Regions from separate parts of the Paenibacillus sp. FSL R5-0378 genome, predicted to be linked through region 2. Evidence: riboswitches for the same ligand, from Rfam matches in the RefSeq annotation. Region 2 holds a riboswitch; each other region holds the start of a gene.
What was found. A riboswitch is a leader RNA that binds a small molecule or an ion and turns the genes downstream of it on or off. The one in region 2 is predicted to bind ZMP and ZTP.
Positions count from the first base shown of each region.

Region 1 (6,947 bases), 2.3 Mb from region 2:
CGGGGGACAGCAGCAGCGGGTGGCTATTGCCCGCGCCTTGAGCAACGACCCCGCCATTATTTTGGCGGACGAGCCGACGGGCAACCTGGATACGGCATCATCCGAGGAAATCATGGGCATATTCCGGAGACTGAACGAAAAGGGGCATACGATCGTCATCGTCACCCACGAACCGGACATCGCCGCCCATACGAAACGGGTCATTTGGTTTCGCGATGGCCTGATCGAGACGGACCGGCTGAATACGGAGCGTGAGCGGGTATGAATGTGGGGGAACTGCTGCGCATTTCAATCCGAAGCTTACGGTCCAACATGCTGCGCTCCTTCCTGACGATGCTTGGAATCATCATCGGCGTGGCGACCGTCATTGCCATGATTTCCATCGGTCAGGGAACGAGCAAGCAGGTGACGAGCCAAATCCAAAGCCTGGGTTCCAATCTGATCACGGTTACCGCAGGCTCGGGGTCGTCAACAGGCACAGCGGCAGGAGGCAGCCAAGGCGGAAGCACGGGCACGCTGAACATTTCGGACGCTGACCCGATCTCCAAAATCGATACCGTGAAGTACGTCGCGCCGGTCTCGCAGGTGAGCGCGCAGCTGCTGAACGGATCGAACACGGCCTCCGCCACGATCATCGGCTCGACGCCGGGCTATGCCGACATCAAATCGTGGGAGACGGACATCGGACGTTTCTTTACCGAGGATGAAGTCAATGACCGGGCAAAGGTCGTGGTCCTTGGCGCAACGACGGCGGAAACGCTGTTTGGTGAAGCGGGTTTCGATGCGGTCGGCAGCATGATCAAAATCAACAACATCCCGTTTCGGGTCATCGGTGTGCTCAAAGCTAAGGGTTCTTCGGGTACGGTTGACCAGGACGACACCGTCATCGCGCCGATCACGACGATTCAGTCCCGGTTTCAGACCGGGAGCTCCCGGAGCAGTGTCCGGCAAATTTTAGTCGAAGCCAAATCTACCGACGTGATCAACAGCACCATGGCGCTGATCCAGTATACGATGCGCCAAAGCCATAAACTTGGCGGGGCCGACGATGATTTCAGGGTTCAAAGCCAGGAGGATGTCATGTCCTCCGCCGAAAGTGTCACCAAAACGCTGACCCTCTTTCTAGGCGGCGTGGCGGCGATATCCCTGCTCGTCGGCGGAATCGGCATCATGAACATCATGCTGGTGTCCGTTACCGAACGGACGCGGGAGATCGGTATCCGGAAGGCGATCGGGGCCAAGGAAGGGACGATTCTATCGCAGTTTCTGTTTGAATCGGTCACCTTGGCTATCCTGGGCGGTGTGATCGGCGTCATCCTTGGCTTCGGCGGCTCCAAGTTCGTCGGCAAGCTGATGGACGTGACCACCGCGGTGTCCATGAACTCCGTGCTGCTTGCCGTCGGGTTCTCAGCCTGCATCGGCATCGTGTTCGGCGTATTCCCGGCCAGACAGGCCGCGAAGCTGGATCCGATCGAGGCGCTGCGGTACGAATAGGCCGCTATTTGTGACCGACGGATTTATTTGAACCGGATATCAACCGACTCAAGAACATTACATCTTGGGTAGAAAAAAGGGCATTTCACCGAATGATGTTCGGCGGAATGCCCTCTTGCCATTTTTTGAAGCCGTTACCGGCGTATTTGTGCTGCCGAAACACGGCTCTTTAAGTGTCCCTTGGAAAACCGGGCCATACCGATGGCTGGTTTATCCCAGCTGTTTTTCCGCCGCATCCACCGTGTGCTTCAGCAGCATGGCGATGGTTACTGGTCCGACGCCCGCAGGGACGGGTGTAATGGCGCTCGCTTTTTCAAGACATGCCTCATAATCAACGTCCCCGACATTGCCTTCATTGTAGCCTGCGTCCAGAATGACGGCGCCGTCCTGAATCCAGTCTCCCTGAATGAATTTCGGTTTGCCTACTGCGGCAACAACGATCTCTGCCTGGGACACGATATCACCAAGGCCTTTCGTTCTCGAATGGCAGATCGTGACCGTGGCATTGCGGTTCAGCAGCATCAGCGAGACGGGCTTGCCGAGAATCGGGCTGCGGCCGACAACAACAGCGTGCTTGCCTTCTACAGGAATCCGGTAGTAATCCAGGATGGTGATGATGGCCGCCGGGGTACAGGAAGGATAGGCGGCAAAGCCGAAAGCATTCTGCGCAAATCCCAGCGTGGTGACACCGTCGACGTCTTTTTCAATGGCGATCGCGTCGAATGCGGCTCTTTCATCAATTTGATGGGGGACCGGATGCTGCAGCAGAATTCCGTGAACGTTCGGGTCGGTGTTAAGCTTCTGAATTTCCCGGATAAGCTCCTCGGTCGTCGTCCCCGCATCCAGTGTGATTTTTAACGATTCCATCCCGAGCCGTCTGCAGGCATTGCCTTTCATGCGCACGTATGTGGCCGATGCCGGGTCGTCGCCTACCAAAATGGTCGCCAGGCAGGGGGTAATCCCTTGCTCGGACAGCCGTTTCACCCTGCTAACCAAGCCGTCCTTAATGTCCTGCGCCACGCGCGCTCCGTCCAAAATCAGCGTTTGTTCTGTCATTGTCTGCATCTCCTTTAAATCATGGTAAGGTCCAGAAAAACATAAAGAGGCAAGGGGAAATTCCCCTTACCTCTGCCCAGGCGTACGGCTGTTTATATCCATGTGCTCCCTCATGGTTCATCCCATGTTTCCGCCAGTCGCACACAGTCCATCTATGTAGAATGATACCTTATTGTGCTTATGGGCACAATGGGGAGTTTTGAGAATGATGCTTATGTGCCGCCGTTTCTTTTAAACACGATGTAATCCATTTTTGTCTCAACCAGCACCATCAGCTGCTGCGCCATATAAGACGCCGTGTATTTAAAATCAACCTCTGCCCAGTGCATAATGACCCCCACCGTGGCCGACATCCGGTAGCTCAGCATGATTTCGTAGTCGATCGGCGGCTCGGTCGGTTCCATTTCGATATGCATGTCCTTCCGCATCGACTCCCTGAGCCTATCGTACATGTCCATCGCCAGCTTTCCGCGTTCGACTCGCGATAAGGCCAGGAACACATCTTTATGCTGTTCGATATGTTCAAACAAGCGCAGCCCTGAGGGGTAGGTCATCGAGGCTTCAATTCGCTCAAGGCCCTCATACGGCTTGACGAGCAGTTCGGCGATGCCCTGCAGAAACTCGTCGTGGATTTCCTTGAGCAGGTCTTCCTTGCTGACGAAATGCTTGTAAAAGGTACCCCGGTTATAGTCTGCACGGGCCGCGATGTCCATAATAGTCACCGAATCGAAGCCTTTATCGAGAATTAAGGAAACGAGAGCGGATTTGAGCGCCTGCCGGGTTCTTCTGGCTCTGCGGTCAAGAACGTGTTCATCTGTCAAATGCATCTGCCTCCAGCTTGTCGTTTCTCCTATTATAACGTAAGTTGGGATGCCGCCAAAACGCAGAAAATCATCAACAAAGAGAAGGTAAATGTTCAAGATTGTCATGGTTCGGTGACATACGGCGGCAATCTGTTGGATAGATGACATTATTTCGAAATATGATTATTGTGTAAACAATTAATAAAGGTGTAACCTATACATGTAGCAGACATGAGCTATAAAGCCTATAAATCATTTTATAAACTTTGTTGAAAAGGAAGCGATTCAGTCATGAGTCAAACACAAACGAAAACTGCAGTCATTACCGGCGCCGCCGGCGGAATCGGGAAAGAGCTGGCACGGCGTTTGGCCGAGCGCAAGCTGAACCTCGTCCTGGTCGATTTGAAGGAAGATGCGGTCAAGAGCGTCGTCGAGGAGCTTGGCCTGAACGATACCAATTCACTGGCGATCGCTGCCGACGTATCCAAAGAGCAGGATGTGCAGAACTATGTGAACCGTGCGGTTGAAAAATTCGGCACCATCGATTACTTTGCGAACAATGCAGGGATTGAGGGCCCTACCGGGCTGATCGAAGAGCAATCCGTGGAAGCGCTTGATCTGGTATATAACGTCAACGTCCGTGGGGTGTTCCTGGGGCTGCATTACGTTATTCCAGTTATGAAAAAGCAGAATTCCGGCGCAATATTGAATACGTCTTCGCTTGCAGGCCTGATGGGCGCGCCAGGAGTGGCCCCATACATTATGTCCAAGCATGCCGTGATCGGCTTGACGCGCGTTGCTGCCAACGAGCTGGCTTCGCTGGGCATCCGGGTTAATGCGGTTCTGCCGGGAACGATCAACACCCGGATGATGCGGCAGATTGAGGCGAACTCCGGCAATGCGGAAGCGTACAAAGCCGCCAATGAAGCGGCCACACCGATGGGCCGTTACGGCGAGCCGCAGGAAGTAGCGGCGGTAATGAACTTCCTCCTCTCCGATGAAGCTTCATTCGTTACAGGTTCCCTGTACACGGTAGACGGCGGAATGGTCGGTCAGTAATCACGACAACCGGATTCGGCCAAGAAAAAGAGGAACAAATGTTCCAGGAATTTATTGACAACTGTGAGAAATAGCGATATAGTGGGTTCAACATAGTTAATGGAAGCGGGAGAAGCACCCTGCAGGAAAGGCGTCATGCCTTACTTGCGGGGTGCTTTTTTTGTCCATTTATGATGAATTTTGATGATTTGGGGGAGAGATGAAGATGTCGTATGTAAAAGTTTTATGGAAAAACAGCTTGTTGACGGTTTTATGCTGTTCGGTCGCGTTGTTCTTGCTGGGTCCGGCCAAGGCGGACGCCGCATCGGACAGTGCCTGGGACGCCGCTTTGCAGAGTATAGGCGTGCTTCATGACAGCTATAAGGCTCTGGATGAGGCCAACAAGCTGAAGAAGCAACAGATTCAAGTGCTCCGGAAACAGAATGATGACCGGTTAAAGTCTGTCAATGCGAAGGTGCAGGGGATCGACAAGGCCAAGATCGATAAGCTGAAATCCGAAGCCGATCAGGCTCAGAAGAAATATCAGCCGCTGCTCAATGAATATACAGACCTTGGGAAGAAGGCGGCGGATGCGAGAAAACGCAAGGACCAGAAGGCCGCGCTTCAGTACGATCTGAAGCGCAACCAGATCAAGGCCTCGGCCAGTGCGGCTCGTGCGGAAATCAAGAGCCGTAAGGATGCGCTCGCTGCCGCCAAGAAGGAAGCCTCGGCCAAAGCCAAGGCGGTGAAGGATACGTTGGCCCAAGTCCAAACATTAAAGAAGCAGGTGACTGCCGAGAATAAGAAGATTACGGCAGCGAACAGCACCCGGAGCGCGTCGGACAAACGGTATAAAGCGGCAGTCAAGCTCGGGAACGCGATCACAGCCACGGCTGAGCTGACCGTGATGTATAAGGAGCTTGGTAAAATCAGCGCTTCCCTCAATCAAATTTACCAATGGGAGAAGCAGATCGATTCCGTCATCCGGACAGCGGAAACCAAGCTCCCCAAGTCTTGAAGGACAAGCGTGATATGTCCTAGTGAAGTATGTTTTGCCAAGGGGAACTACTCCTTTTTCTCCGGTTCGGTTGCTGCGGCCGGCTGCCAAAGGATAACATGCCGGGTTTTGCTCCATTTTTCATAGAACAGCTGCGGCTCCTTCTTGAATACGCAGATGACGACATGGATAAAGAAGACGGTATTCAAGGCAAACACGATGAGTCCCAGGATCATGCGAAGGATCGGCGGAACGGTGTCAAGGGAGCCGGCCAGAACCCGGTTGACTCCAAAAAACAGCCAGTAGAGGATTCCATATCGAACCACAAGCGATTTAAGGGAGATTCGCTCCCCTCCATCGGCCAGACGGATGCGGACAAGCCATTTGCCGGGAGTCAGTCCGCCCGTCAGCCAAGGTACCAGCATGAAATACAGTCCTGTCGCAACCCAGAAGGAAGCCGATATATGCAGAATATGCAGAATGCCAAGCAGCATCGCCCAGACGATCCCATCCGCCATAAAGGCGATTCCCCGCCGCGTATAGGTCACCCTTTTGGCGGCCCGGTCGATGTTGGCATCCAAATGCTCAATGCGGGGAAGAAGGCCGGATAACCATTCGGCTGCCAAGAATCCAAGCAAACCGCCGAGCGTGTTAGTGATCAGGTCATCGACGTCGAATACCCGGTACGGGTGATCGTAGATCCCGAATATTCCGGTGAGCTGGGTCGTCTCAAACAGCAGCGACAGCAAAAACGACAGCAGAATGGAAAGTTTCCATCCCGTCCGGAAATAATAACGGAGGATCATACCGAACGGAACGGTAAGAAACACGTTGAACACCACTTGAAGGAAGGCGCGTTCCGTAAGCAGCCGAAGGTACGTCGAGGGCTGTGAAGACACGACGGACGTTTCTTTCAGGATGTCGTGAATGAAATTCAGCGGCACCAGCTGAAGCGCCCCTCCGGCCATGGCGGGATTGTGCCGTGAAGATGGCAGCGGAAGGATGACCAGAAACAGTGCGTTGAGCAGGTACAACAGGAACAGGTACAGCACAAACGCCCTGATTTTATGGATATAACCGTGTCTGCGGTACTGGACGACCATGAAGGGAATGGTAAAAAATAGTGCCGCAAAGGGAAAAGACAGAAATGCATAAGAGATTGGAAATACATACGAATGAAACACGACTAAACTGCACCGCCTTAATTTCTTTATGTTTTCTTTCGGCCTTGCCATCGGCTGAATGTACATCATAGCATAAGTATGATCGGTTTCTGGTTAAATTTTGTTTAAAAATCATAAAGAATCGTGAAGCAAATACAGAAAATTCGGCTAAATTTCTATCAGGATGCTTAAGCAAAATGTTATACTTGAACTTATGGTTTTTGTTCTAATACAACAAGATTTAGCAGGAGGATATTTGATGTCACAACCAGATGGGGTTTCATTGCAGAAAAAATTAAAACCAAGGCATATCAGCTTGATGGCCATGGGTGGAGTCATCGGCACCGGCATCTTCAAAGGCAGTGCCGAAACGATCGGTCTCGCCGGACCGGGCGT
Region 1 covers NZ_JBBPAY010000001.1:3,598,337-3,605,283, forward strand. The annotation lists gene MKY74_RS16865 (ABC transporter ATP-binding protein) at 1-265, shown strand, start outside; gene MKY74_RS16870 (ABC transporter permease) at 262-1,494, shown strand; gene MKY74_RS16875 (bifunctional 5,10-methylenetetrahydrofolate dehydrogenase/5,10-methenyltetrahydrofolate cyclohydrolase) at 1,705-2,550, opposite strand; ZMP/ZTP riboswitch at 2,618-2,701, opposite strand; gene MKY74_RS16880 (TetR/AcrR family transcriptional regulator) at 2,763-3,371, opposite strand; gene MKY74_RS16885 (SDR family NAD(P)-dependent oxidoreductase) at 3,645-4,412, shown strand; gene MKY74_RS16890 (hypothetical protein) at 4,618-5,409, shown strand; gene MKY74_RS16895 (VanZ family protein) at 5,457-6,572, opposite strand; gene MKY74_RS16900 (amino acid permease) at 6,811-6,947, shown strand, end outside.
Region 1: another riboswitch for ZMP and ZTP. It lies ahead of MKY74_RS16875 (bifunctional 5,10-methylenetetrahydrofolate dehydrogenase/5,10-methenyltetrahydrofolate cyclohydrolase); the one in region 2 lies ahead of rpiB (ribose 5-phosphate isomerase B).

Region 2 (6,947 bases):
ATTGGCTGCGCGACTTGGTGAAGGATACCGCCATTATTTTTTGTATTTTGTTTATGATCGCCATGATGTGGGAGAGTCAAAAGACCGACGCGGCTGTAGCAGGCGGGCCGATTCCGCAGGAGTCCATCCGCCTGCGCATCCTGGCCAATTCCGATAATCCGGACGACCAGCTGGTCAAACGCGAGATTCGCGATGCCGTAGTAGCGGAAATGAACGGCTGGGTACAGGAGCTTGAGGACCCGCAAAGCCTGGATCAGGCGAGAACGACGATCCGGGAGCATTTGCCGGAACTGAACGATCTGGTGGGCCGTGAGCTGGAGAAGAGAGGCATTCATTACGATTACCATGTTGAGCTGGGCATCGTGCCGTTTCCGACCAAACTGTACGGCGGTACAGTCTATCCCGCCGGGAACTATGAAGCACTACGGATCACATTGGGGGCAGGCAACGGTCAAAATTGGTGGTGCGTGCTGTTCCCTCCGCTCTGCTTTATCGATGCGGCCAGCGGAGATGCGGCGGCTCAGCCTGCCGATGCCAAGGCTCAACCTGCGGATGCCAAGGGTGACGCTAAGGGTGACGTGACTACTGCGTCGGCCAAGGTGGCAGATAGTGCAGCCGCTCAGGCTTCCGGGAAAGCAGCTGCCGATGCTTCCCAGCCGGAAGTTCGCTTCTTCCTGGTAGACATGCTCTCCGGGCTGTGGTCCTGGCTGACGGGGCTGTTCGCTTAGGAACTAACAGCCATCCTGTCCAGGGGCATGCGTCATGGGGATTTTGCAGATGTGCTATAATAAAACATACCAATTTCGATGACAGGAATGAACAGCGATGAAAGGTTTGAACCAAGGGCAGGATGGAGGAAACGCTCCTTTCACCCATGATGCAAATAAGAGCCATGCCACATCGGTATGGGATGTGACCGTATTGATGGGACGCAGCACCGCTGCCGCAGAAGCGGAGAGGGAAGTGGTGTCCCATGCAGAGCAGTCGATCGGCCGGGCAGCCGCCATTCTTCGGGATGGCGGTACCGTTGCTTTTCCGACCGAAACCGTCTACGGCCTTGGGGCGGATGCCCGGAATACGGAGGCTGTCGAGGCGATTTTCAAGGCCAAGGGCCGTCCGTCCGACAATCCGCTCATCGTCCACATTGCGGATGCAAGCCAATTGGACGGGCTCGTGACGGAGGTCAGCGATACGGCGCGGCGGCTAATGGCGGCTTTTTGGCCCGGCCCGCTGACGCTGGTGCTGCCGCTTCGGCCGGGCGTGCTGTCCCCGCGCGTAACGGCGGGGCTGGCGACAGTCGGCATCCGGATGCCGGACCATCCGATCGCACTGAGGCTGATCGGTGAATCCGGCTGTCCGGTGGCGGCGCCGAGCGCCAACCGCTCGGGACGGCCGAGCCCGACGCTCGCGGGCCATGTCGAGGAAGATTTGAGCGGGCTGATCGACGGTATTCTGGACGGAGGGCCGACCGGGGTCGGCCTTGAATCCACCGTCGTGCAGGTCCAGGAAGACGGCAGCGTCACCGTTCTCCGGCCCGGCGGCATTACTAGCGAGCAGCTTGCCACCGCCTCCGGGGTGACGGTGACGACCGATCCGGGAATCGAACGCTCTCCGGATGAAGAGGAGATCGTCGCACCGAAATCGCCCGGCATGAAATATACGCACTACGCTCCCAAGGGGGCGCTCACCATTGTGCAGGGCGGCACGCCGGAGCAGGTCTCCGGCTGGATCAATGAGCAGCTGAAGGCAGCGGCGGGACGCGGGGAGAGAACCGGCGTGATGGCATTCGAGGAGCACATCGGCCGCTATGCCGCGGATTGCGTGCAGTCCCTTGGCAGTCTTGCCGGACTGGAAGCGGCCGCCCACCGGCTGTACGCCGCTCTTCGCCGCATGGATGAAGAAGGCGTGACGTTTATTTTGTCGGAAGCCTGCCCGGAAGAGGGGCTGGGCGCCGCCATCATGAACCGTCTCCGCAAGGCCGCCGGCCAGCGGGTTGTGCGCTTGTGACCGCTCGCCGCACCTTTTAAGAGACATCATTTACCTCTTGTCCGCATATGGTTGTACAAGAACCTAACGGACATGGGGGAATAGGGATGTTGGAGACTTCTGCCGGTTTAGGGCAGCTGATGACAATCATGATAATGGCCGTCGCATTAGGACTGGATGCATTCTCTCTGGGCGTAGGAATCGGCATGAAAGGAATCCGGCTGCTGCATATTCTCAAGATCAGCCTGCTGATCGGCCTTTTCCATGTGTTGATGCCGCTGCTGGGAATGTTTATGGGATATTACGTCAGTTCGCTGCTTGGACAAGTTGCCGCCCTGGTTGCCGGCGGGCTGCTTGTGCTGCTGGGTGGACACATGGTCCTGAATTCCTTCAAAACAAGCGAAACGCGAATGGTGGATCACCGCTCTTTGCTGGGGATGCTGCTGTTTTCGCTCAGCGTCAGCATTGACTCCTTTTCGGTAGGCGTATCCCTGGGGATGTTTGAGAGCAACCGGATTCTGACCGTGCTGGCTTTCGGGATCTGCGGGGGCGCGATGGCCGTGCTTGGACTCCTGCTCGGCAGGAGGGTAAGCCGGAATCTCGGCGAATACGGGGAGGCCCTTGGCGGCGCGATTCTGCTGGCATTTGGCCTCGCCTTTATCTTCTGATACAATATCGGCAAAGACACTTCGGGAGGTGCTAGAGACGTGAAGCATATTTTGTTTGTCTGTACGGGTAACACGTGCCGCAGCCCGATGGCCGAAGCTCTGCTTCGCAAGCTGGCCAAGGAGCGCAGCGTTCCGCTCGAAGTCCGTTCGGCCGGTGTGGCCGCCCTTGAAGGGACACCGATCTCGCGTCATGCGGAAGCGGTGCTGCGGGACCACGAGATCGATGAGCATTTGACCGCCAAGCCGCTCAGGGCCGACACGGTGGATTGGGCGGATTTGATTTTGACACTGACCCAGGGGCATAAGCAGCATGTGATCCGGAGCTTTCCGCTCGCGGCTGATAAAATTTATACCCTGAAGGAATACACCGAAGATGACGAGAACGTGATCAAGGACCTGCAGGAGCTCGACAGCCTGTACGCCACCTGGGAAATGAAGCGGGCGCTCGGGCAGCAGCTGGAGGATGAGGAACGGGAGCGGCTGATCGAGATCCAGCAGCGGATCCCGAGCTTTGATATTTCGGACCCGTTCGGCGGGTCCCGCGACGATTACGATGTAACCGCCGCAGAAATCCGCGCCGCCATCGAGCGGCTGCTGGATAAGCTGGAGGCGTTCCGTACATTTTAAGAAACAAGCTTAAATTGGCACTTGGGCGGGAGCCTATGCCTGAAAAAATGGAGTAAATTTGCAGATTGATTTTCATCGCGTCATGCTTTATGATGAAGGTGAAAAACATCGGTTCCGGTGTAACTGGCGACAATGTGGATCCAACCACGATGGAGCACCGGAATATACGGCCGGTCGCCTGGGCAAAAGAGCAATTCTGCGGAATGATCCGCGGACTGCTCTTTTTTTCGTCTAGTGGCTGCAAATGAGTTATAATGGTACAAGAAGTCACGGGAATACCGGGGAGCGCTAGATTCGTTTCTCTGTATTGCGCGAAATTTTAGGAGGTTTTTCGAAAGATGAAAATTGCTGTTGGAACAGATCATGCGGGTATACGTTTGAAAGAAGACATCATTGCCGTGATCGAAGGAATGGGGCATCAAGTTGCGGATGTGGGATGCGGATGCACGGATTCCGTGGACTATCCCGACTATGCTCTCCCTGTGTGCGAGCTGGTTACCAAAGGCGAGGCCGACCGGGGAATCCTGATCTGTGGAACAGGCATTGGCATGAGCATTGCTGCGAACAAGGTTCCGGGCATCCGGTGCGCCTTGGTCCACGATGTGTTCTCAGCGATTGCCACAAGGGAGCACAACGACTCCAACGTGCTGGCGATGGGCGAACGCGTCATCGGTCCAGGTCTGGCCCAGGAAATCGTCAAGGCGTGGCTGGGCACGGAGTTCAGCGGCGGCGAGCGTCATGTCGGGCGCGTGAACAAGATTAAAGCGATTGAAGAGCGGTATCTGCACAATTAGGGAGGTTTTCTCATGGAAAGCATGTCAGGAGGCAGTCCATTGGAAGTTTCGCTGGGAGAACAGGTATCCCAAATTCTTCATGAGCTGGTGGAAGCCGCCGGGCTTGGCCCTGGTAAGGTACTGGTTGTCGGAACGAGCACCAGTGAGGTGGCCGGGAAACGCATCGGCACTTCCGGGGCACTCGGGGTTGCCGAGGAGCTGCTGCAGGCGATCGGCGAGGTCCGGGCCAAGTTCGGCTTCGACACGGTGTTTCAGTGCTGTGAGCATTTGAACCGGGCGCTTGTGATGGAGCGTTCCGTACTGGAGCGCCTTCGTTTAACCGAGGTCGCCGCCGTTCCTGTTCCGAAAGCGGGCGGCTCTATGGCTGCCGCTGCTTACCGTTCCATGAAGGAGCCTTGTCTGGCCGAAGCGATCGAGGCTCACGCGGGCATTGACATCGGAGAGACGATGATCGGCATGCATCTGCGGCGTGTGGCGGTACCTTTCCGCCCGACCCTGCGGTATGTGGGGCATGCGCGCGTGAATGCGGCCTACACGCGGCCCAAGCTGATCGGCGGAGAACGGGCGGTGTACCGTCTGGATGAAGAAGCCGGCAGAGCCGACCGTGACGGCGGCAGTTCAGATCTTTGCGATTAACTTGAGCGGATGATTGAAACGAACATTTTATTTTGAATTCCAATAAGGGAGGAACTATTAACATGGATCAATTGCGTAAGAAGGACCCGGCTGTACTCGAGGCCATGAATTTGGAACTGAAGCGTCAGCGTGCGAACATCGAGCTGATCGCATCGGAGAATATTGTCAGTGAAGCGGTTATGGAAGCCATGGGCTCCGTCCTCACGAACAAATACGCCGAAGGATATCCGGGCAAGCGGTACTACGGCGGCTGCGAGCGCGTCGATATCGTTGAAGATATCGCTCGTGACCGTGCGAAAGAACTGTTCGGAGCCGAGCATGCCAACGTGCAGCCGCACTCCGGCGCTCAGGCCAACATGGCCGTATACCTGGCAGCGCTAAAACCAGGGGACACCGTACTCGGGATGAACCTTGCCCATGGCGGACACCTGACGCACGGAAGCCCGGTGAACGCATCCGGTCTGCTGTACAACTTCGTCGCTTACGGGGTCCAGGAAGATACGTTCCTCATCGATTATGACGAAGTCCGCAAACTTGCGTTCAAGCATCGTCCGCGCCTGATCGTCGCCGGTGCGAGCGCCTATCCGCGTACGATTGATTTCGAAGCTCTCGCTTCGATCGCCAACGACGTGGGCGCGCTGTTCATGGTTGATATGGCTCATATTGCGGGACTGGTTGCAGCCGGGCTTCATCCGAACCCGGTGCCTCACGCCCATTTTGTCACGACGACAACGCACAAAACGCTCCGCGGACCACGCGGCGGTATGATTCTGTGCAAGCAGCCATGGGCTGCGGCCATCGACAAGGCCGTGTTCCCGGGCACGCAGGGCGGTCCGCTGATGCACGTTATCGCGTCCAAAGCCGTAGCCTTGGGCGAAGCGCTGGACCCATCGTTCAAAACGTATGCCGAAAACGTGGTGAAGAACGCCAAAGTATTGGCTGAGACGCTGATCAGCGAAGGCCTGAACATCGTATCCGGCGGCACGGATAACCACCTGATGCTGGTGGATACCCGCAGCGTAAACATTACAGGGAAAGACGCCGAGAAGGTGCTGGACTCCGTCGGTATCACCGTCAACAAAAACGCCATTCCGTTCGATCCGACCAGCCCGTTCGTCACGAGCGGAATCCGGATCGGTACGCCGGCTGCGACTTCCCGCGGCATGGATGAAGCGGCTATGGTGACAATCGGCAAGATCATCGCTATGACGCTGAAGGCGCCTGAGGAAGAAGCCGTGCTGTCCAAAGCAGCGGCGATGGTGAAGGAATTGACGGATCAATATCCGCTGTATCCTGAACTGAACTATTAATAGGACACCGATCTTGAGAAGTACAGGTCTGTGAGAAAATAAGGGACTGGGGAATATTCTCCGGTCCCTTTTTTTAGAGATAAGAAAAATAGAGATATTCCGAGGTTTCGAGGCTAACCATCCTGATCCCGCAAAAGAAACTCCCGCTAAACGCGGTCTGTTTTCTGAGAATGAATGCCGATAAAACGTTTTTCTTTTCGCTCTCAAAAGCCGTATAGGTCAATAAACCTTTCTGTCGTCACAGCGGATGTGTGCCTTCACACTCTTAGAGTGGCTTTTATATAGTAGTTCAGAGGGAGCTGCTAGATTTAAGACTGGTAGATGCGAAGGGCAGATGTCAGATTGGCGGGTCTTTACGGGGTGTTTACACCATGCCGGTTCCCTTGCGCGGTCCTTCGGTTAACGTTTAAGCCGGCAGATCTTTGGGCCAGAATAAACATATCTTTCTTGGGTGCAAAATCATTTCCAGGAATGATATAATAAATAAGATTTGTGTACTTGCATGTATCGTTATGCGAATGGGCATCTAACTAACCGGCAATGACAGCACTTAGACTTACGATTTAACCGGAGGGACTAACATGGGAAAACTGGTGATTTGTGATCACCCTTTGATTCAACACAAACTGACATTTATCCGCGATGTGCGGACGAACACGAAAGATTTTCGCGAACTGGTCGATGAGGTTGCTTCCTTAATGGCTTACGAAATTACACGCGAGGTTCCGCTCGAGTCGGTGAAGGTGCAGACACCCGTCGCCGAGATGGACGGTAAGGTTCTGGCGGGCCGCATGCTCGGCCTGATTCCGATTCTGCGCGCCGGGCTCGGCATGCTCGACGGCATGCTGAAGCTGATTCCCGCCGCCAAGGTGGGACATGTCGGCCTGTTCCGCGATCCGGAAACGCTGCAGCCTGTCGAGTATTAC
Region 2 covers NZ_JBBPAY010000001.1:1,312,237-1,319,183, forward strand. The annotation lists gene spoIIR (stage II sporulation protein R) at 6-728, shown strand; gene MKY74_RS05805 (L-threonylcarbamoyladenylate synthase) at 826-2,007, shown strand; gene MKY74_RS05810 (manganese efflux pump MntP) at 2,094-2,654, shown strand; gene MKY74_RS05815 (low molecular weight protein arginine phosphatase) at 2,694-3,281, shown strand; ZMP/ZTP riboswitch at 3,391-3,472, shown strand; gene rpiB (ribose 5-phosphate isomerase B) at 3,620-4,075, shown strand; gene MKY74_RS05825 (TIGR01440 family protein) at 4,097-4,711, shown strand; gene glyA (serine hydroxymethyltransferase) at 4,774-6,021, shown strand; gene upp (uracil phosphoribosyltransferase) at 6,603-6,947, shown strand, end outside.

Region 3 (6,947 bases), 3.3 Mb from region 2:
ATACCTGTTATTTGTATGGGGACTATAACCCCATGTGTTTGAATCGCCATTACGCAGTAAGTATGGTAGTCATCCAGTCATTCCTTTCCGGAACCCAGTGTACGGTTATAAGAAGTCCGAATTGGCACGCTGACTTCCCCAATATGAATATGGCTCTTACTTGACCCGCCATTCTTGCTCACCAGCTTGACGGATTTGAAGTTATCGACGACAACCGCCGCTCCCTCGCCCTTCAATAATCGATCCACACCAACACCTGCAACATACATTCCTGCCGCCACCGCTGAACGAACACCGCTACTGGCATCTTCGAACACAATGCAACTGCCGGGGTCGACGTTCAACCGTTCGGCAGCCAGAAGATAGCAGTCCGGAGCAGGTTTTCCTTGAGCGATGTGCTCGGCTGTAACGATTACATCAAAGTAAGTCTGCCATTTCATCTGGTAAATGACCTCGTTCACCTTTGACGCAGAAGCACTCGTTACAAGCGCGGTCTTTACACCCGCCTCGCGTACGGATGCCAAAAATGTTGATACGCCGATGATTTCCTGATAGGTCATCGTTGCTTCATGCGATTCAAGTTTGGAAAGAACCACAGCACGTTCGATAGAAGTCAGCTTAGGGAATAGACGGTCCAGTGTATAGGAAGCTTGACACCCATAGATAAATTGATTAAAATCCGACGGTTTCAAGCGGATGCCACATCCAGTGGCGACCTGGTTCCAAAATTCCTTGACGGAAGATTGTGTGTCGATAAGAACTCCATCCATATCAAATGCAATTGCTTTAAACATGCGGATACCTCCGAGATTTTACAAGTGAGGGATGATGAAGATGCAGCGATTCTAACGCTTCCGCAACCGCATCAGGGCGCTGCCGCGGCAGAAAATGTCCTGCTCCGCGGACGACTCTTCTTTCCGTGCCTTCGATAAATTTGGACATCAGTTCCTCCGATCGGAAGAGAGGGTGGACCGTATCTTCATCTCCGTGCAGCACCATTGCCGGAACTTCAATTTGCGGTAATGTCGATAGATACTTTTCAGTCTCGACGAATGCAGGATCACCGTTATCATTTCGATGAACATGCCTGTACTCCTGAATCACCACTTGTACAAAATCCGGATTCTCGAATGAATGGGCCGTTCGCTCGAAGGTAAGATCGTCAAAATGCCAGCTAGGCGACCAGCGTTCCCACAACTTTCGACAGATCTCTCTTCGATAAGCTTCCAGTCCCGCTTTTCCACGCTCCGTATTAAAGTACCATTGATACCAGCATTCTGCTTCCAGGGCCGGAGGAGCCGGCTTAGGAGGAGACATCACATCGTGGACATCATAACCGCCGATTGCTACCAGAGCTCGAATTCGTTTCGGGTTCAGGATCGCGGCGACGCAACAGGCTCGACATCCCCAATCATAGCCGGCTATAGACGCCCGTTCGAGCCGCAAGGCATCCATGAATTGCAATAAATCCAACCCCAATGCAGCCTGCTGCCCAACCCTTGGCGTATCCGGATCGATAAATCGAGTCGGACCATAACCCCTCAAGTACGGCATCAATACCCGGTAGCCTGCCGAAGACAATATTGACGCCGTCCCATCCCAAACACGAACGTCATCGGGGAAACCATGCATCAGGATAACAGGGAAGCCGTCTGGCGCCCCCTCCTCTTCGTAAGCAATTTCCAACTGCGGCGTTCGAACCGTTTTCACTTTCACTTCACTCATTTGGGATCACCTCAAAATATTGATCTGTCAAGTCGTTGCAAACATTAGACCGCTTTCCTTTTTGTCGCAAAGTCAACCCATATGCGAAAATCGAGTCGAAAGTGTCAGGCTTTACCGGTGAGACCTCCAATAGATCGTAGCCTGCCCGTGAAGCGCGCTGGATCGCAAGCAGTCCAGACTCGTTTGACCATTCCGCCAATCCAGGAGAGTGCAAGAATTCCATATTGAATCGCCATTCACTTCAACCTCTCCATGCTCAACTCGGTATTTCTTATTGTCGTTTTGGCTTGCACCAATAAACCCACACACTTTCAGCAATCGAATAAGTAAGATCCCCTCCTTAATGCAATCGATATACGTTAAACGTTTTCACTACCATCATATTGGAACCTGAAATTATTTGTCAATAGCCATTTTCAGCGAATCGCTTCAAAGGAAGCCTTAGTCCATTGTGCTACTGTACAAGCATCGTGCGCTCCCGAAGCTTCCCGATTTTTCGCTCAGCATGTAAATAAAGGCACCCTGTAGAGGTGCCTTTATCGTATGTTTTATTAATAGAGACCGACAATTTTGTCGGCGATTGCGCTGATCCACGAGATATACAACGTCTTCAGCTTCGATTTCGCCGGCGAGCTGTCGACGAAGCCGGAAGAAGCGCTTGGCACGATAGAACCAGTGGACAATATGATTGATACGTTGTCAAGAATGTAGAGGTAGGCGTGACATTCCTTCCCATCTTGAACATTCTCAATATAGCGAAATAAAAGAGCTCATTGAGAGCTCCTCAGATTGTCGAGAAACCCACGTCTTTGAGACGTTGGGTTTCTCTTTTTTTATTTGCAGTTGCTAAAAAGCCTAAAAAAGAAGGGTTACCCTCTCTTTTCCAGGCAATCCAGGTGGATCGTCATCTTCTTCATATTCTGCACGGCGGCCGTTATCAACGCTTGTTCCGTGACGTTGGAGAGTCCGCGCAAACGGCAATAGCGAAACCCATGGAGAGCTTTAGCATCCGCGAAGCTTCGAACAATCTTTCAGAGTCGTAAGTAAACTTCCATTTGGCAATTCTTAATGCGGCGATAGCCTACGCAGGACACCTACTTATTTATCTTACTCCTCTTCTGGCTATGGATTTCACTTTTAAAAACCATCACATCAAAATATGTCAATTCGACTCTCACCATTTGTTCTATTGAACCCTTATAGCTGATTGGTACTGACATTTCATCAACTCTATCCGACTCACTCTAAAAGTAACAATTAACCTTTTCATTGGACCGCACTTGTCTTTATATTTATCTTTTCAGTTGTAAATCTTTTCTGCATAATCCAATGAAACAAGTAATGGTACCTAACAAAATGACTATGAAGCTTAAGCTTGGAAATCTAAATTAAAAATCTACAATCAAATCAAATCTTCCCTTTCACTAAATCTAATCTCTAGGATAGTTAATTTCCATGATATCCATAAAAGGGACCTTGGTAATAACTCCATCCTTTTTGATGTGTACTTTTCCAGTCCGAGAGTCCATTTGATCTATTTGACCCCTTACTGGCTCATCCCAACCCCACACAGTAAGTAGAATTTCTGACCCTTCTTGATAAGCCTCTGTAAGCTGATTGCCTATCTCCTCTAATACAAATTCATCCCTTGTCGGTCTCTTGGGAGCTTTTGATTTGATCATCGGTCTCTCCTCCTCGTTGTAAAGTTCGCAGTCCGCATAAGAGCGCTCCAATACATTAATAACTAGTATAATTTTACATTACAAAGTTACTTAAGAACAGCGTTACGCAAATCTACAATATTACTGATATAACAAAGCCCAATAATAAAAAAGCACTTGGGTCGAAAATGCCACGATATTTGAGAAAGCAAAAAAGACGACTTGGAGTTGTCGGGACCTTTTCGGGCCTTGGGATATATTGCGTTAATCCGGCAGAGGCCCACAGAAGCGTTGGCACATTTCGAGAGAGGCATCGCCATCTGCCAAACGTATCCGGGAACGTGGTTCCTCGCGCGAGGAGTCGAGGGGCTTGCAAGCGCGTTGTGCGGGCTGGGAGTATACCAGGCGGCCGCTACGCTGATCGGAGTCCCCGAGAAATGACGAGCCGATCTTGGCTCATTATCGGTAAAACAAAAAAAGCCGCTGCCATGCGGCTTTTAAGCGTATATGTTCTTGTCGTCTTACAGCTGAGCTTTTGTTATTATTATAATTTAAGTAATAAAACCTTCTTCTCATAGGTGTCTAAACACCATTGAAACTTCTTTAGGATATGATTGTTAATTGGTTTGCCCTCATAGTCAAATTCTTTAAAACCAAATTTTTGATAAAAATGCTTTAACTCTTCAAACGGTAGACAATACACTTCTTTTAAATTATTTTTTTTAGTTTCCTTTACCAAGTAATCAACTAACTCATTTGCAAGCGATAATCCTCTGAACTTATCCAATATATATATACCGCCAATTTCAGCTTCTTCTGCATTAAGATAAACAATCCTTCCAACGCCTGCAAATTCATCCTGATGTGTAACTATTGCAATTTTTTCATTTTCTAAATTACTCGGCATAAAGCCTATTTTCTGATACTGTTCATTTACCCATTGGAGTTCATTTTTAGTTGCTAATCTTATTCCCATTCCTTTTCGCCCCACTAATTATATAGATCAAGTATAACAAATGAACTAAACTGCCCGTTAGCGTAATAAAGCTGCCGATTAGCACCGGCAACTCTTCCTGTTCGTTTATTCGGCTATCGTTTTCCGTTAGTTCAATTTCCCAATCTGAAAAATTCAGCTTGATTCATAAAATATTCATCAATTTTTTCGACGATGAGCCCTCCGTTTTCTTCCGAATTGCGTTTTACTTGAATCCATTCGATGTCTTTCTTGAACTGCTCCCATAGCCTTTGACGCTGCGCCATATCCTCATATTCCATCACGTAATATATTTTATTTTGGCCCGTTGCATCTATCCAGAAATTCACGACCTTCATTCCCAGCCTTGTGAAAATTCTAAACGTATGCTCCTTAAATCTGTCCTGAATGGCATCCATTCGACCTTCGTAAATCGTATAGATTCGCAACTCATATAGCATGTTATTTCCTCCCTGAATGAATCTGATTGGTAATCCAGCACACATCTGTTTCGACTTTTTAAAAATCAGATCGAGCCATTCTCTCTGGACCATCCTGTTTAACCAGGGAGACCTAACCCTTACGTCTGCCTAGGCGTACGGCATATGACAATTTGTGCTCCCTCGTGGGTCTCTACGTTTACGCCAGTCACACATACCAAATGTTTACTTCAATGAAATCATGGGGAATGTAACCAAGTTCTTCTCATCAGTCGGGAATGTTAGCAAGTTATCAGTTTGATGGTTGATTTTCGTTTTGTACGGTGCGTTTTCCATAAGCGCAAAGAAAGACGCGTACGCCTTCAGTGATGATACGTTTGGTTTGTTCCTCCTCTAATGTCCCGTTTTTTCTCGGTTGATCAAATACCAATAAAAACGTTAAGGCAGCGAAATGCTTTGTAGCTATTACAGGATCTGGCACATCGAGCAGTCCGGTTTATCCAAACTCGGTAAACCTCCTGGTAATCCCCTCTTCCGTTGCGTTATCCAGCTTTTCTAAAAACGTGGCTGGCAGATTGGCGGCTTCCATTGTAACCAGACGGATCAGAGCGCTGTAATCGGACGAACCGTTCGCAGAAGCTACGAATTGTTCGCAGAAAAAGATGAGCGCCTGCTCCAGATCCTGGAATTCCCGGAGGTAGTCTGATATCCCTTGCAAAATCGCCTTGGTGAAAAGGCGGTTTATTGAAGCTAACGTTTCCCGTTAGTTTCAATAATCATTTGACTTCGACATTAATACTGCCGAACAACTTCTCATCAATATAAGCGTTAAGCTGCCAAATGCCAGGTTTCGGTAGCCTCATTGAGGATGGTAAATGTGCATCTGCACCGTTATTTGGACCGAACAAGGATGTAGGAATATCAGCAGTAAACGGATTTATCTTCTCACCGGATTTTATATTCATGGCATCGACTTTAAATTCCCCGTCCAAATCAGCTTTACTTCCCCATAAGTGCCACATATGTTTATTAGCCTGATTCGCCACGAAATTCGGTCCCAAGATACCGATTTTCCCTTCTATGCCTTGCATTTCGATTCCTTCACTTACAAACTTTGGGCTGACTTCTGCATCTTTTTCGGAAGTATTTGAACAACCAAATAAAATCAGCAATCCAACGATTAATATGCTAGTACAAAGAAATTTTACAATAATCACTCCTCTCAGCTCATTACATTATAACGACCATATTCCCTATAAAATTCCAACCGTATTGATGTAATCTGCCCAATATCTTAATGTGCCCGCTCCTACGCGGCTATTAAGCGTCTATGTTCCTGTCGCTTACATAATAAACAGCAACCCCCTACTCCCCGTTATCCTGCCCGTTAGTTGAGGAAAAAGCAGCCAGTTTTTAGGTCGACTGCCCTCAATTATCTTCATTGAGCTATCATTTCCCGTTAGCTTGCTTCACTTCAGGTTGTACACCGTGAGGGTCTAAGCGAGAAATCCGTTGAAACGGCTTTGTCTTCCAAAATTCATACGGTACGAACCCCTTACTCCGAATTGCATCTAATGATCGTGACTTCATATGAGGACGAGTAATGTACTGTTCTATGTTGCTCACCGTCAGCCTTACAAACATAGCTTCCATTATCTCTTCGGGCTGAATTTTTAATTGTCCATCAATGAGTTCTGCTTTAAATACCACCGATAATAGATTGCTTGTTTCCTTGTAATAAACTCCCGTTACACCAATGGGACGTATCAGAATTCCAGTCTCTTCAAGGACTTCACGAGTAATTGCATCATCAAGTGATTCACCTTCTTCTACATTTCCACCAGGGAATTCCCACGTATCCGAGCGCCAATGAGTCTTTACTAACAGAACTTCACCTTTATTATTCTCAATGAGTGCCGACACTGAAATCTGATGTTTTGGCGGCAAATATGCATCTACCAAAGAAATCCCCCCATTCAGAAGCTATCCTCAATCAGCATATAACATGAAATTAACTTCATTTTCCACAATACCATATATTGGATGTCGCGATACTATACTGCCCGTTATTTGAAAAAAAGCATCCGGCCAAAAAGCCGGCTGCCTTAAATGTCTTCATTCAGCTATCGTTCCCCGGTAGCTTAACTT
Region 3 covers NZ_JBBPAY010000001.1:4,625,138-4,632,084, forward strand. The annotation lists gene MKY74_RS21405 (HAD family hydrolase) at 78-794, opposite strand; gene MKY74_RS21410 (alpha/beta fold hydrolase) at 787-1,725, opposite strand; gene MKY74_RS21415 (hypothetical protein) at 2,296-2,436, shown strand; partial or broken gene MKY74_RS21420 (transposase) at 2,595-2,753, opposite strand; gene MKY74_RS21425 (YolD-like family protein) at 3,156-3,407, opposite strand; gene MKY74_RS21430 (hypothetical protein) at 3,678-3,827, shown strand; gene MKY74_RS21435 (GNAT family N-acetyltransferase) at 3,931-4,362, opposite strand; gene MKY74_RS21440 (NIPSNAP family protein) at 4,494-4,820, opposite strand; ZMP/ZTP riboswitch at 4,941-5,021, opposite strand; gene MKY74_RS21445 (TetR/AcrR family transcriptional regulator C-terminal domain-containing protein) at 5,092-5,280, opposite strand; gene MKY74_RS21450 (hypothetical protein) at 5,296-5,517, opposite strand; gene MKY74_RS21455 (DUF4871 domain-containing protein) at 5,576-6,016, opposite strand; gene MKY74_RS21460 (NUDIX hydrolase) at 6,249-6,761, opposite strand.
Region 3: another riboswitch for ZMP and ZTP. It lies ahead of MKY74_RS21440 (NIPSNAP family protein); the one in region 2 lies ahead of rpiB (ribose 5-phosphate isomerase B).